DNA from 4 places in the Bradyrhizobium sp. HKCCYLRH3059 genome. Region 1 is predicted to be linked to each of the others. Evidence: predicted binding sites of a transcription regulator. Region 1 holds the regulator's gene; each other region holds the start of a gene.
The links. Region 1 encodes LexA, which represses DNA repair genes until DNA is damaged. Its sites were predicted from a motif close to TGTTCNNNNTGTGTTCNG; they were not measured.
Positions count from the first base shown of each region.

Region 2: the regulator LexA is predicted to act here: its motif matches at 1,372-1,389, upstream of ACQR13_RS20570 (single-stranded DNA-binding protein).
Region 3: the regulator LexA is predicted to act here: its motif matches at 1,353-1,370, upstream of recA (recombinase RecA).
Region 4: the regulator LexA is predicted to act here: its motif matches at 1,191-1,208, upstream of ACQR13_RS30975 (ribonuclease T2).

Region 1 is NZ_JBNPUF010000006.1:181,109-184,600, reverse strand. Features, by position in the region: gene ACQR13_RS19995 (molybdopterin molybdotransferase MoeA) at 1-941, shown strand, start outside; gene lexA (transcriptional repressor LexA) at 1,147-1,845, shown strand; gene ACQR13_RS19985 (hypothetical protein) at 2,120-2,560, shown strand; gene ACQR13_RS19980 (ComEC/Rec2 family competence protein) at 2,954-3,492, opposite strand, start outside.
Region 2 is NZ_JBNPUF010000006.1:297,447-300,938, forward strand. Features, by position in the region: gene ACQR13_RS20560 (outer membrane protein) at 1-139, opposite strand, end outside; gene ACQR13_RS20565 (outer membrane protein) at 332-1,087, opposite strand; gene ACQR13_RS20570 (single-stranded DNA-binding protein) at 1,550-2,047, shown strand; gene ACQR13_RS20575 (aldo/keto reductase) at 2,188-3,183, opposite strand; gene ACQR13_RS20580 (LysR family transcriptional regulator) at 3,320-3,492, shown strand, end outside.
Region 3 is NZ_JBNPUF010000001.1:131,526-135,017, reverse strand. Features, by position in the region: gene ACQR13_RS00565 (hypothetical protein) at 586-879, opposite strand; gene recA (recombinase RecA) at 1,462-2,556, shown strand; gene ACQR13_RS00555 (DUF1835 domain-containing protein) at 2,853-3,492, shown strand, end outside.
Region 4 is NZ_JBNPUF010000014.1:49,548-53,039, forward strand. Features, by position in the region: gene ACQR13_RS30960 (DUF3617 domain-containing protein) at 1-94, opposite strand, end outside; gene ACQR13_RS30965 (hypothetical protein) at 178-483, opposite strand; gene ACQR13_RS30970 (hypothetical protein) at 652-1,116, shown strand; gene ACQR13_RS30975 (ribonuclease T2) at 1,249-1,953, shown strand; gene ACQR13_RS30980 (23S rRNA (adenine(2030)-N(6))-methyltransferase RlmJ) at 2,088-2,948, shown strand; gene ACQR13_RS30985 (cold-shock protein) at 3,201-3,416, shown strand.

The sequences.
Region 1 (3,492 bases):
CGGCGCGGATCTTCACCGGTGGCGTTGTTCCGGAGGGCGCGGACGCGGTGGTGATCCAGGAGGACACGATCGCCGAAGATGGCCACGTCGTGATCACCGAGGCCGCGATCAAGGGCCGGCATATCCGGCCGGCGGGCGTCGACTTTCACCAGGGCATGGTGCTGCTGAAGTCCGGGCGCCGGCTCAGCGACCGCGACCTGTCGCTGGCGGCCAGCATGAATCATCCGGCGCTGCCGGTGCGGCGCCGGCCGAAGGTGGCGCTGCTCGCCACCGGCGACGAGCTGGTGATGCCGGGCTCGACGCCCGGCCCGGGCCAGATCGTCTATTCCAACGGCTACGCCTTGCGGGCGCTGGTGCGCAACGAGGGCGGGACCCCGATCGATCTCGGCATCGCCGCGGATACGATGGAGGCGACGATCGCCGGCATCCGCCGGGCCCGAGAGGCCAAGGCCGACATCTTGATCACGACCGGCGGCGCCTCGGTCGGCGATCACGACCTGGTCAAGCAGGCGCTCGAAGCCGAGGGCGTCGAGATGGCGTTCTGGAAGATCGCGATGCGGCCGGGCAAGCCGATGATGCACGGACGGCTCGGCGACATCAGGGTGATCGGACTGCCCGGCAATCCGGTGTCGTCCTATGTCTGCGCCCTCCTGTTCCTGGTGCCGCTGATTCGGCGGCTGCTCGGCCGCGACGAGGCCGTGATGCCGCGCGAGGCCGCCCTGCTCGGCCGCGAGCTCGGGCCGAACGATTCGCGCGAGGACTATCTGCGGGCGCAGCTCGAAGAGCGCGCCGACGGCACGCTGGTTGCGACCCCGGTGAGCCAGCAGGATTCGTCGCTGCTTGGGAATCTCGCACTCTCGCAGGCGGTGGTGATCCGGCCGGCGTTTGCGCCGAAGGCGCCTGCCGGCAGCCCGTGCGAGATCCTGCGCCTGCCGAATTGAGCCGCTTCCCCGGTAAAGCCCGGTCTGTTCATCATATTTTTAGGATTGCGGAACACACATCGAACATATAGTGTCCGTTCATGATTTGTTTTTAGTATGTTGCGGGCGACGCGATGACGGTCCGACTCCAGGGCGCTCTCAGCCAGTTTGTGCGCGAGGCGCAGCTCTTGGACTCGGACGACAACAAACCGGGGACCAGGTCGAGATGCTGACGCGCAAACAGTACGAACTTCTGCGGTTCATCAACGAGCGGCTCAAGGAAGCCGGCGTGCCGCCGTCCTTCGACGAGATGAAGGATGCGCTCGATCTGCGCTCGAAGTCCGGCATTCATCGCCTGATCACGGCGCTCGAGGAGCGCGGCTTCATCCGCCGGCTGCCCAACCGCGCCCGCGCGATCGAGGTGATCAAGCTGCCCGAGCTGTCACAGGCCGCCAACAACCGCCGCGGCTTCACCCCATCGGTGATCGAGGGCAATCTCGGCAAGGTGCGCACCAGCACTCCCGCGCTGGACGATGGCGAGCGCCCCGTCGCAGTGCCGGTGATGGGCCGCATCGCCGCCGGTACCCCGATCGAGGCGCTGCAGACCCGCAGCCACACCATCAGCGTGCCTGCCGACATGCTCGGTAACGGCGATCACTACGCGCTCGAGGTACGCGGCGACTCCATGGTCGATGCCGGCATCCTCGACGGCGACATGGCGCTGATACAGCGCAACGAGACCGCCGACACCGGCGACATCGTGGTGGCGCTGATCGACGATGAGGAAGCGACGCTGAAGCGCTTCCGCCGCCGCGGCGCATCGATCGCGCTGGAGCCGGCCAACACCGCCTACGAGGTACGCATCCTGCCGCCGAACCGGGTGAAGATCCAAGGCAAGCTGGTCGGGCTGTACCGCAAGTACTGATCGCGAATGGGATCGGTCGATGGGCGGCGGGCGCACGCGCTTTCGCCGCCGATCGGAGGCTGCCCAGCAAAATACGTCACGCGCGAATGCACCTCATGATGTGCAGCGCGGCATGCTCAAACGCTTGTGATCGGCCGCGGGCACACGCGATGCAGATCAGCGCAGAATTGCCGCGAAGCGCGCGCTAACATCACCATCGATGTCCACTCTGATAGAGGCCTGCGCCTGTCCGGGGGGAGCGTGGGTCGGCTATCTCTCAACGAGGAGCGATCCGATGTGTGACTACAGCCTCCATGCGGTTGCGTCCCGTCCCGCCAAGGTCGGCGAGACGTTGATCTCGATGACCTTCCGTGGCACCGCCACCCGCGGCTTCGCGCTGGAGAGCGAGCCGACCGTCGCAGTTTGCATGCTGCCCGGCACCGAGTTGGCCTTCGCCGAGGACGTCCGCTACGACAGCCGCTGGCTCTGGACCCGGACGATCCGCGAGCGCGTCGCAAAGTTCAACAGCATCGAGACTCACATTCCCGATCGCCATCACGACGCGATCGAATTCGCCGATGGCCGCCACGTGCTGGTGACCCAGCTCTGCGAGGGCCAGCGCGTCACCGTGCTGCAATTGCCGGTCAGCAAGCAGCCGGCGGAGCGACGCCCGGACATCGCCGAGGACGTGCCGCCTTCGCAGGCCACACCGATTCGCCGCATCAGCATCACCTGAGGGGTCTCCGCATCGGCATTTCTCTCGGTCGTGAGCGAGCTTTCGACCGTGGGAGATTTGGGTTCTGCAAGCGCAAAGTCCTCTCAGGCGAACCTCACGCCCCGGCATCGCATCGAATAGGAACGACATCCCTCGGCCGGCATGATGTGCCGGGGGAGCCTGCCGCCGTGGTCAACAAGATCGATTGGAACAAGGCCGCCGGGATCACCGAGCCCGGCTGCAATATGCTTGTGTTCGGATGGCTGACAGTCACGGCTGACGACATCGCCATCTGGCAACGCTATCCGCGCGCTGCGTTCACGCTGGCCGAAAGCCCCTCGCTGTTCGATGGACTTGGCAACATGGACCTGGCGACACCGAGTATCATCTCGGCACGTTCGAGCTGCCCGGCACTCAGTCTTCCTCGCCCTGCTCCGTCTCCGGCGGCGTCGCGTCCTGAGGCCGCACGGCCGGCGCGCGCGGCGTCAGCGTCGTGTCGAACTCGCCGGCCTCGGCGGGCGCCGGCCACCATGGGCGGTCGGTGCCGCCGGCGCGCGCCGGCGTGACGGCGAAGCTCCTGCCCCGCTGCACCAGCATCAAGGCGCCCTGCTGCCGCAGCCGCCCGCGATCGATGACGGCCGCCGCGCAGGATGACGGCGCGGCGCGCGCGGTGACGATGAGCGCGACGCGGGCGCAATCATCGGCGAGCGCCTCGGCGCGCAGGGTCAGGGCGGCGAATCGGCCGTCGGCCATTGCGACCACGCAGCCCGCCTCGTCGCAGGAGACGCCATCGGTGAGCGATGAATCCGCCGGCAGCCGGGCATCGGCGTCGGCCGCGAGCCACTCCTTGGTGGCGAACACGTCCTTGCCGATGCGCATCGCATGCAGACGCCCGTCACGGCCGCGCACCGCCACCGCGCGCCCATCGCCGGCGATCAGCACGTCGGGCAGCG
Region 2 (3,492 bases), 120 kb from region 1:
TATAGAAGCCACTCCAATCATAGATCGTCGTGATCATCGCAGGCGCTTTGGTGAAGGTGCGCGCGGGCAGATCGGCAGCGATGGCCGGCGCAATCCCCAGCGCCAGCGAAGTTGTCGCCCCCAGCAACAGCCTTCTCATCGCATTCCCCAAACCACGTCCGACGCCCGCACGCACGCTCTCACCAACGCCCACCCGCCGGACGTTGATAGCTCCTTCCGCCGTAAAAAGCCGTCACCCAAAGGACACAACGGCTCGGCAAGTGCCGGTTCTGGCACACAAAAAAGGCCGGCGCGAGGCCGGCCTTTCGACATATTCGCTTTTTGCGTGCAATCAGTAGCGCGACACGATCGGGCCGCCGAAGTGATAGGAGACGCCCGCCTTGACGGTGTGCACGGTGTCGCTCCACTCGGAGCGGTTGGTCGGAACCGCGCTGTACTGAATCGAGCTCTTGCCGAAGTCGAGATAGTTGTATTCGACCTTGGCCGACCAGTTCGGCGCGAACATGTACTCGGCGCCGGCACCGATCGTCCAACCCCAGCGCCAGTTGTTCTGAGCGAAGCTATTGGCCGCGCCACCATTGAGCGCCGCGTCGTAGCGGTGCTGGAGATCGCCGACGGCAGCGCCGCCGCTGACAAAGAACAGCGCCGGACCCGCAGCCCAGCCGAGGCGGCCCTTGATGTCGCCGAAGCCGCGCAGCCTGGTGAAGTAGGTATCGCCGAGACCGGCGTTGACGACGCCCGACCGGCCGTTGATGTCGGCCCAGTGATAGTCGCCCTCGAGACCGAACACGATGTTGTCGACCTGCCAGTTGTAGCCGACCACACCGCCGACGAAGCCGCCGCTGGTGTCATAGTTCTGGGTGCCGGCAAAGATCGCCGTATTCGGCGCCCCGAAGAAGGTCTCGTTGCTGCGGCCCCAGCCGCCGCCGCCCTGCAGGCCGAGGTAGAAGCCGGCCCAGGTCGGAAGCGGCGCCGGCGCCATCACCGGGGCCTTCGTGTACGGGCGGGCGGCGAGATCGGCGGCTCCCGCCGGCGTCAGCGCCCCCAAAACCATCAAGCTGACAGCTCCGAGAAAAATTCGTTTCATCCCAAGTCTCCCGCGTTGGGCGTCTCCAAAATGGTCCCCGGAGACGCTCGTCTGTGAAGTTGGTGCGACCACGCTTGCGGCCCCAATCCATCCTCAAATATACGCGATTCAACCCTGGATACCGTCTCCCAAAAGCCACAGCCGAGGAGGAAGTGAGGCTGGCTAACTTGATGAAAGTTAATCCCTTTTTCGTGAATAAGGGAACTTTTTCCGGGTTCCATTGCGAGAACTTGCGGTTCCATCGAGTTCCGCGGAACTCGACGCACGGTTGTAGACATATGCGCGCGAACAAAACTGGAACAATGGCCTTCCGCCTGCTATATGTGGATAAGCAATGGACAGGGCGGGTGGACCGCGCGGCAACCGTATAGGGTCCGCCGCGAGAGGAAGGGTTAGCCACCGGACGCCGTGAGGCCGGTGTGGACGGCCGGTCCGATGATCGAGAACCGCGGGAGAGTGGTGATGGCGGGTAGTGTGAACAAGGTGATTCTGGTCGGCAACCTCGGCAAGGACCCCGAGATCCGGCGCACGCAGGATGGGCGGCCGATCGCCAATCTGAGCATTGCGACGTCGGAAACGTGGCGCGACAAGGCGACAGGCGAGCGCAAGGAAAAGACCGAGTGGCACCGCGTGGTGATCTTCAACGAAGGTCTTTGCAAGGTCGCCGAGCAGTATTTGAAGAAGGGCGCCAAGGTTTACATCGAGGGCGCGCTGCAGACCCGCAAATGGACCGATCAGAGCGGTGTCGAGAAGTACTCGACCGAGGTCGTGCTGCAGGGCTTCAACTCCACCCTGACGATGCTCGATGGCCGGGGCGGCGGTGGCGGCAGCTTCTCCGATGACATGGGTGGCGGTGATTTTGGCAGCAGCGGTCCGTCGATGGCGCCGCCGCGCCGCGCGGTTGCTTCGGCGGGCGGTGGCGGACGCAACAGCGACATGGACGACGACATTCCGTTCTGAAATTCAGGGCGCGCCTTGGTGTGAAGGAGAAGGCGCGATCTCGGTGAAGCTGTGGGGTGTACGCGCCGCCGGCGGCGCGTCGCCTCCAGGTGGTTTCGGGCGCTCACGATGGGAGTGCCCGGTGATGTGGGAGAGGGGTTCTACCGCCCTGTTGTCGCCATCAGGTGCGGGGGATAGCGTTCTCCCTCAACCTTGATCGCAACTGCGGCCTGCTCCATCTGGGCGAGATCGTCCGCAGTGAGCTCGACGTCGGCGGCCTTGAGATTCTCGTCGAGGCGATGGAGCTTGGTCGTGCCCGGAATGGGAACGATCCACGGCTTTTGCGCGAGCAGCCAGGCGAGCGCGATCTGGGCCGGCGTGGATGCCTTGCGTTCGGCGATCTGCTTGAGGAGATCGACCAGCGCCTGGTTGGCCTTCATCGCCGCGGGCGTGAAGCGCGGCAGGGTGCTGCGGAAGTCGTTGTCGGCCAGCGTGGTCGTCTCGTTCATCGCGCCGGTCAGAAAGCCTTTTCCCAGGGGACTATAGGGCACCAGGCCGATGCCGAGCTCCTCGCATGCCTGAATGATGCCGTTGCTCTCGGGACCTCGGGTCCACAGCGAATACTCGTTCTGGAGCACGGCAACGGGCTGGACGGCATGCGCGCGCCGTACGGTCTGGGCGCTGGGCTCGGACAGGCCGAAGTGCCTGACCTTGCCTTGCCCGATGAGATCCTTGACCGCGCCGGCGACGTCCTCGATCGGCACGTCCGGATCGACGCGGTGCTGATAGAACAGATCGATGCGATCGGTCTTGAGCCGCTTCAGGGATGCCTCCGCGACCGCGCGAATGCGCTCGGGGCGGCTGTTCATCCCTGATGACCGGCCGGTCGCCGGGTCGATCGCAAAGCCGAACTTGGTGGCGATGACCACCTTGTCCCGAACGGGAGCCAGGGCGTCGCCGACCAGCTCCTCATTCGTGAACGGTCCATAGATTTCGGCGGTGTCGAAAAATGTCACGCCGCGATCGAAGGCGGCGCGGATAAGGTTGACCGCGTCGTCCTTCTCGAGCGCGTGACCGTAGCCGAAGTTCAGGCCCATGCAGCCGAAGCCGATGGCCGACACTTCGAGGCCGCTCTTGCCCAGGGTTCTCTTCTTCATCCGGTTCTCCTGTCCGTCCTGCGGTCAACGCCGGCATCACGCGTCGTCAACCTTGCCGTCCGGGCTGAACCTAAGGCTGTGACCGCGATAACATTAGAGGCTAGAATGCGCATACTTTTATGAAATGGAATCATGAATGCTGCGCGAGAACCTGAACGACGTCCTTGGTTTCCTCGCTGTCGCCCGGGAGGGAAGCTTCACGCGGGCGGCTGCCAGGCTCGGCGTCAGCCAGTCGGCGCTCAGCCATGCCCTTCGCAATCTGGAGGCCCGGCTCGGCGTGCGGCTGCTGGCGCGCACGACGCGCAGCGT
Region 3 (3,492 bases), on a different contig from region 1:
CCGTGCGCCTACGTGTGACGGAGCCTGCAAGTGCGGGAGCTGGCAGGCTGCAAGGGATCGGTCGACGGCACACCAAAGGCGATACACTAGACGATGTGCGGCGACCATCATCGCAACGAACAAACAAATCCGGGGCTGATCAAAAATCTGCTCAGACGTACGACAACCACGATTCTATAACGCAACCCAAAGTTTATGACAATGGTTTGTGGCCTGAAGATGTCGTGAGCGCCGGCGCGCGTGATGCGGATCACGCGGGTTTTGTCCGGGCCATTCCTCGGGCCGGCATGAGGAGCTGCGCGAATGGCGCGCTAACGCATCCTTGGGCAGGGTCCGACACGGGGGCGTCCGAGGTTCGTCGCTTCATCTGTCGTCCGTCATATGGTGGCCGTCGAGTGCTTGCACGCCACGTGATGCGGAACCTGATGGCCGGCCGCCCCTTGCGCACGGCTGCGCGTCTGCATCGAAATCGTGCGCCTGCACGCACGACGAGCCGAACAAAAGCAGAAGAGGCGATGGAACTTCGTTCCTCTCAGGAGAACCACGGAATGTGCGATCTACGCACGCGTGTAGGAGTTGGTAGTTTCAAGGAAAAGACCTGACGAGCACGATCGGTCCAACGATTGCGGCGTTGAAGTCGACGAGGTCTTCGCTGGGAATCCAGTACTCGCGATGCTTGCGGCCGCCGGCCTCGCGCACCTCGTAGGTGTCGATGAAGCCTCGCAGGATCGCAAAGCGCAGCACGTGGCCGGCTCCGCTCGCCGGCACGTTCCAGTCCCGTGCGATCTTCACGGCATAGTCCTCGGTCAGCACCGGGTAGAAGATCGGCTGCTCCGGAAGGCGCGGCGGAAACGCACGCATGCCCGACGCCTCGATCAAGGCAAGCTCCTTTGGGCCGACAGGGCGCCACAGCGTGAGGGTCTGTTCGTTGTTGGATCCGGTCATGCTGGTTCCGAAAATTGGAAGCAGTCTGCGAGGCTCACAGAGAAGGACCAGCAGGATGATGGGACACGGCCGAGACGACAATAACAATTTATAGTTGGGTCGGCGTCTGCCGCTGGTGCGGGCGATGAGGTTGGAGCGCTCGGACAGTTTGGTTTTAATCCGCGTGATCGCCGGTCGGCGGCTGCGCCGCTCGCGCGCATGGCTTCCGCCTCCAGCCGGATCGGGATCCCTTCGCAGTCGCCGTCATCCAGCATCCCGCATGCCGTACTTCGCTTCCGGGCGCGCTGATCGGGCAGCGCTCCCTCGCTGGTGCTCGGTGCACTGCGCGCCGGCCCTCGGCCTTCGAGCGGCAGGCGTGTCTCCCGCGGGTTGTCAGGGGTTTGTGAAAGAGAGGTGTGAATGTCGAGAAGAACATATTGCGAACAAAGAACGGATGGAGTACATTCGCCTCAAGATTGCTGGCCGACCTCGTTAACCGTTTGTCCATCCCGCGAATCCCCGCCATAAGGAGCGCCAATGTCCGCCACCGCCCTGCGTATCGTCGAAGGTTCCTCCATGGATAAGAGTAAGGCGCTCTCCGCTGCGCTGTCCCAGATCGAGCGTCAGTTCGGCAAGGGCTCGGTGATGAAGCTGGGCAAGAACGACCGTTCGATGGATGTCGATACGGTGTCCAGCGGCTCGCTCGGGCTGGACATCGCGCTCGGCATCGGCGGTCTGCCGAAGGGCCGCATCGTCGAGATCTACGGGCCGGAATCCTCGGGCAAGACCACGCTGGCGCTGCACACGGTGGCGGAAGCGCAGAAGAAGGGCGGCATCTGCGCCTTCATCGATGCCGAGCATGCGCTCGATCCGGTGTATGCGCGCAAGCTCGGCGTGAACATCGACGAGCTTCTGATCTCGCAGCCGGATACGGGTGAGCAGGCGCTGGAGATCTGCGACACCCTGGTGCGTTCCGGTGCGGTCGACGTGCTGGTGGTCGACTCCGTGGCGGCGCTGGTGCCGAAGGCCGAACTCGAAGGCGAGATGGGCGAGTCGCTGCCGGGCCTGCAGGCCCGCCTGATGAGCCAGGCTCTGCGCAAGCTGACGGCCTCGATCAACAAGTCCAACACGATGGTGATCTTCATCAACCAGATCCGCATGAAGATCGGTGTGATGTACGGCTCGCCGGAGACCACCACCGGCGGCAATGCGCTGAAGTTCTATGCTTCGGTCCGCCTCGACATCCGCCGCATCGGCGCGATCAAGGAGCGCGACGAGGTGATCGGCAATTCCACCCGTGTGAAGGTGGTGAAGAACAAGCTGGCGCCGCCGTTCAAGCAGGTCGAGTTCGACATCATGTATGGCGAGGGCGTCTCCAAGATGGGCGAGATCCTCGATCTCGGCGTCAAGGCCGGCATCGTCGAGAAGTCCGGCGCCTGGTTCTCCTACGATAGCCAGCGTCTCGGGCAGGGACGTGAGAATTCGAAATCGTTCCTCAAGGCCAATCCGGACATGACCGCCAAGATCGAAGCCGCGATCCGCCAGAACTCCGGCCTGATCGCCGAGCAGATCCTGGCCGGCAACGCCGAGCGCGACGCCGACGCCGACGGCGAGGAGCCGACGGAGGAGTAGAGGTAAGACGGCGGCGGGTGCCGTGGACGTTGCGTTGCCGACGTTCCGGCGCCCGTTTGCAGATGTGTGGTGTTCTGCCGAAATCTGGGGTTGCTGCATGATCGAATGCAGTGAGCCTGAATTCCGAGCGCCGGATACGATCTTCAGCGCGAATAGTCGAAAGCGCGTGCGCGGGCGAGCGGACCGGATCCGCGCGGCGGCACCGACATTTCCGACGCCAGTCCTGGGCGCCGGGAGCCGATCGCGAGCGTGTTGATAGCGTCTTGAGCCAATCAGGTCGTGCCGGAGCCAACAGCATGACGCGTTTGATTCTAGCGGCCGATGATCCCAGCGCCGGAGCGCTTCGGAGAGGCGGCTTTGCCGACCTGGTGGTGCCAATTCTCCATCGTTTCGTATGGGGACCGTTGCCATCAGATGCCGAGTTATCGGCTTATCTCGTCCAGCGCACCGCGCGACCGAAGCGCGGGCATTGGTTGGATTTCGCCTCGCGTGGCGACTTCATGGCGGTCGGCGGGCGGAGTCAGAGTTTTCTCGAACTTGTCGACCGTTGCGATAGCGTCGAGCTGTGGATGGGGACCCGTCCGAACGACCAGTTGGTGCTGATCTGGCTCTTGGACTATCTGCGCCATCACGCGGAGATCGCGACGAAGATCGTATTGCGGCATGTCGATGTCCCGCTATCCGATGCCCCGGCCGGGCGACTCGCCGGTCGGGCCATTGCCGGCGTAGAGCTTGCGCGTGAGCATCTCGATTTGGGCCATCTGGCATGGCAGGTGTTTCGGGCGCCCACGCCGCAAGCCTGGTTCGATCTGTTGAAGCAGGATCTCAGTGCACTGCCGCAGCTTCGCCGCTGCGTGCAGGAGATGCTCGATGAGCTTCCTGGTGTTGCGACGGGCCTGGGAGCATCGGAGCTGAGAATCCTCGAATTGCTGTCAG
Region 4 (3,492 bases), on a different contig from region 1:
GCACCGGTAGGTCGACGGCCCGTGCCTCATGGCTCGCGGTCACGCCCAGGAGGCAGCAGGCCAACAGCCCAATTGCGATGCGTGTGCAGGTCATATGCCCCGTTCCGGCTCGTTGATCGATGCCGGAGCGAATGCCGCAGAAAAATGGCAATTGGGAGAACGGCAGTTGATGGAAGGTCAGTACAGCGTCCGCAGCGGCCGCTGCGCCGAGCCATAGGGCACCCAGCGGCAGGCGAACGAAACGTAGCCACCGTAGCGCGCATCGACGGCGCGGAACTTCGCGACCTTGCCGTAGGAGGCGCAATGATCGACCGCGAGCTGGCGCGCATCCGTGGTCTGGGCCAGCTGGAAGGCGATGATGCCGCCGGTGTCGTTGCCCTTGAAGGGCGGCACCACGTCGGCCTGGGCGGATGCCGCAACCAGCACCATCCCAGTGGCCACGAGGCCTGCAGTCTTCACGAATCCGGCCATCAGCGTCCGCATTGCATTCTCCTCGATCTGGCCCGCCATTCTAAAGGTCCTGTCCGGTCAAGAAAAGAACACCGGCCTCGCGTTAACAGGACTAATCGTGGAGTGTTGCCGCGTTGCACTTGACCTCCTGTGGCCGCCGCGGCACGGTCCACGCTCCCGGATCAGCCTTGCGGACGGCCCATGCGCGACTTCAGCTCACCTTTCAAGATGTTCGGCGCCGCCTGTGGCGCGCTGCTTGCCGCCATCGTCGCCACCGCCCCGGCTCAGGCCGCCAACCCGCTCGAGATGAACTTCTGGTTGTCCGGTCCGAAATATGAAGGCCGGGTCGCGCCTTGCGAGGCGGCCATTCCGACCATCGTCTCGCGATTCCAGGACAAGGAGAGCACCTTCTGGAATTCCTCGCTGACGATCACCGGCGTCGCCAATGTCCATGAGATCGCCTTCCGGCCCTGGCAGTCCGACAACATTCCGCGTCGCTTCTGCACCGGCAGCGTGATGATCAGCGACGGCAAGGCGCGCACCGTCAACTTCTCGATCATCGAGGATGGCGGCTTCGCCGGCTATGACCAGGGCGTCGAGTTCTGCGTCGTCGGCCTCGATCGCAACTGGGCCTTCAATCCGGCCTGCCGCGCCGCCAAGCCCTGATTCGCCTTTCCCGGCGTATCGGCCGCTCGCGCGGGCGGCCGGCTGACGAATGGCTGCCTCGGGGCAGCCATTTTTGTTCTTGAAATGTTCCCGTGTGCTGGTAGGCTCCTGGCATTTTCCGGGGAGTACGCCATGTTCGATTGCCTGTGCCGACCTGCCGTCCTGTTGTCCAGAACGATCGCCTGCTTTGCCCTCTTGCTCGGTGTGCTCACGGCTGGCGCCGCCGAGGCGCAGGACCGCCGCCAGAATGCGCCGGGCGCGTTCGACTTCTACGTTCTCTCGTTGTCGTGGTCGCCCTCGTACTGCGCCGAAGCCGAGGAGCGCGGCGGTCGCGGCAGCCGGTCCCAGCAATGCAGCGGCCGACCGTACTCGTTCGTCGTGCACGGGCTGTGGCCGCAATACGAGAACGGCTACCCCGAATATTGCGAGCAGCCGGCGCCGCGCCTGCCCCGCAACATCATGACCTCGATGCTCGACCTGATGCCGGCGCCGGGCCTGATCTACAACGAGTGGGACAAGCACGGCACCTGCGCCGGCGTGTCGGCGAAGGCCTATTTCGAAGCCATCCGCAAGGCCCGCGCCGCCATCAAGATCCCCCCGGAATTCCTCGATCTCGCGGAGGCCAAGACGGTGGCGCCGGCGGCGATCGAGGAGGCCTTCATCAAGGCCAACCCCAAGCTCACAACATCGGGCATTGCCGTCACCTGCAATCGCACCAGGCTGAGCGAGGTCCGGATCTGTCTGTCGAAGGATCTGGAGTTTCGCAACTGCGACGAGATCGACCGGCAGGCCTGCCGGCGCGACGAGGTCAACATGCCGCCGGTCCGCGGCGGCTAGCGGCTGCGAATCGGGGCGACGCAGCGCGTCGGCCTGCGGCGCCTCCTGCGGCGGCGCTCATCCGCGGCTCTCCGGAGGGCGTCCGGCGCATCGACGGGGTACCCTTTTGACGCGGAACGGCGTAACCGGATGGCATGAACTACCGACATGCCTTCCACGCCGGCGGCTTCGCCGACGTCATCAAGCACATCGTGCTGACGCGCATCCTGGTCTACCTCCAGGAGAAGCCCGCCGCGTTCCGGGTGATCGACACCCATGCCGGCGCCGGCCTGTATGATCTCACCGGCGACGAGGCGACGCGCAGCGGCGAGTACCTCACCGGCATCGCCCGCGTGCTGCAGGCGCGGCTGTCGGATCAGGCCTATGCGCTGGTCCAGCCCTATCTGGATATCGTCCGATCGTTCAATCCCAAGGCCGAACTGGTCGCCTATCCCGGCTCGCCGCTGATCGCGCGCGCGCTGCTGCGGCCGCAGGACCGCATGACCCTGTGCGAGCTCGCGCCGATCCCCCGCAAGCAGTTGATCGATCAGTTGCGCCGCGACACCCAGGCCCGTGTCGTCGATCTCGACGGCTGGGTCGCCCTGCCCGCCTTCGTGCCGCCGAACGAGCGCCGGGGCGTGGTGCTGATCGATCCGGCGTTCGAGGCGAAGGATGAGTTCGAGCGGCTCGCCGATCGCTTCGCCGCGGCCTTCGCGAAGTGGACCACCGGTATCTACGTGCTGTGGTATCCCGCCAAGAGCCGGCGTGCGACGGAAGAGCTGAGCGATCGTGTCGCGGCGCTCGCAGCCGCGGCCAAGCCGCCGGGCAAGGTTCTGCGGATCGAGTTCAGTGTTGCGCCGCAGATCGAAGGCGAGGCGCTCACCTCGACCGGGCTGCTGATCGTCAACCCGCCCTGGACATTACATGACGAGCTGAAGCTCATCCTGCAGGAACTGCAGAAGCCCCTCGGCCAGGGCGGCGCGGCGCGCTTCCGACTCGAATTCCCCAAAGCTTGAAACGGCGACTGGTCGAAAAGCCGTAGTCAATCGGCGCGGAACCGTATTATTGTGTCCGATTGTAAGACTGGCTTTACGTTCCGCTTCCGCGAATGGTTGCGGCGGGGTGATCAAGGCCTAACAAGATCCGGCGATCCGGCGCGGCGAGCGCTGGGCGTTAAGGTGGCCAACGCTTTCCGATCAAAGTGATGTCCGGTCGGACGCTGCGCAGGGCGCGCAGTGGAGGAAGCATTGCGGGGGAGGAGTTTCCCGATGGCCATGACTGGGACGGTCAAGTTCTTCAACGGCGAACGCGGCTACGGCTTCATCAAGCCGGACGACGGTGGACGCGACGTGTTCGTGCACATCACGGCGGTGGAGCGCGCGGGCCTGAAGGACCTGACCGAAGGACAGCGGATCAGCTTCGAGGTCGAGCCGGACAAGAAGGGCAAGGGCCCGAAAGCGGTGAACCTGGTGCTGTCGTCTTAGGGCGAGCCCGCCTGGCGGTGGTTCACGCGCCGGCATGATTGCAGCCGGGCGCGCCTCGACGCCACCTCTTCGCTGG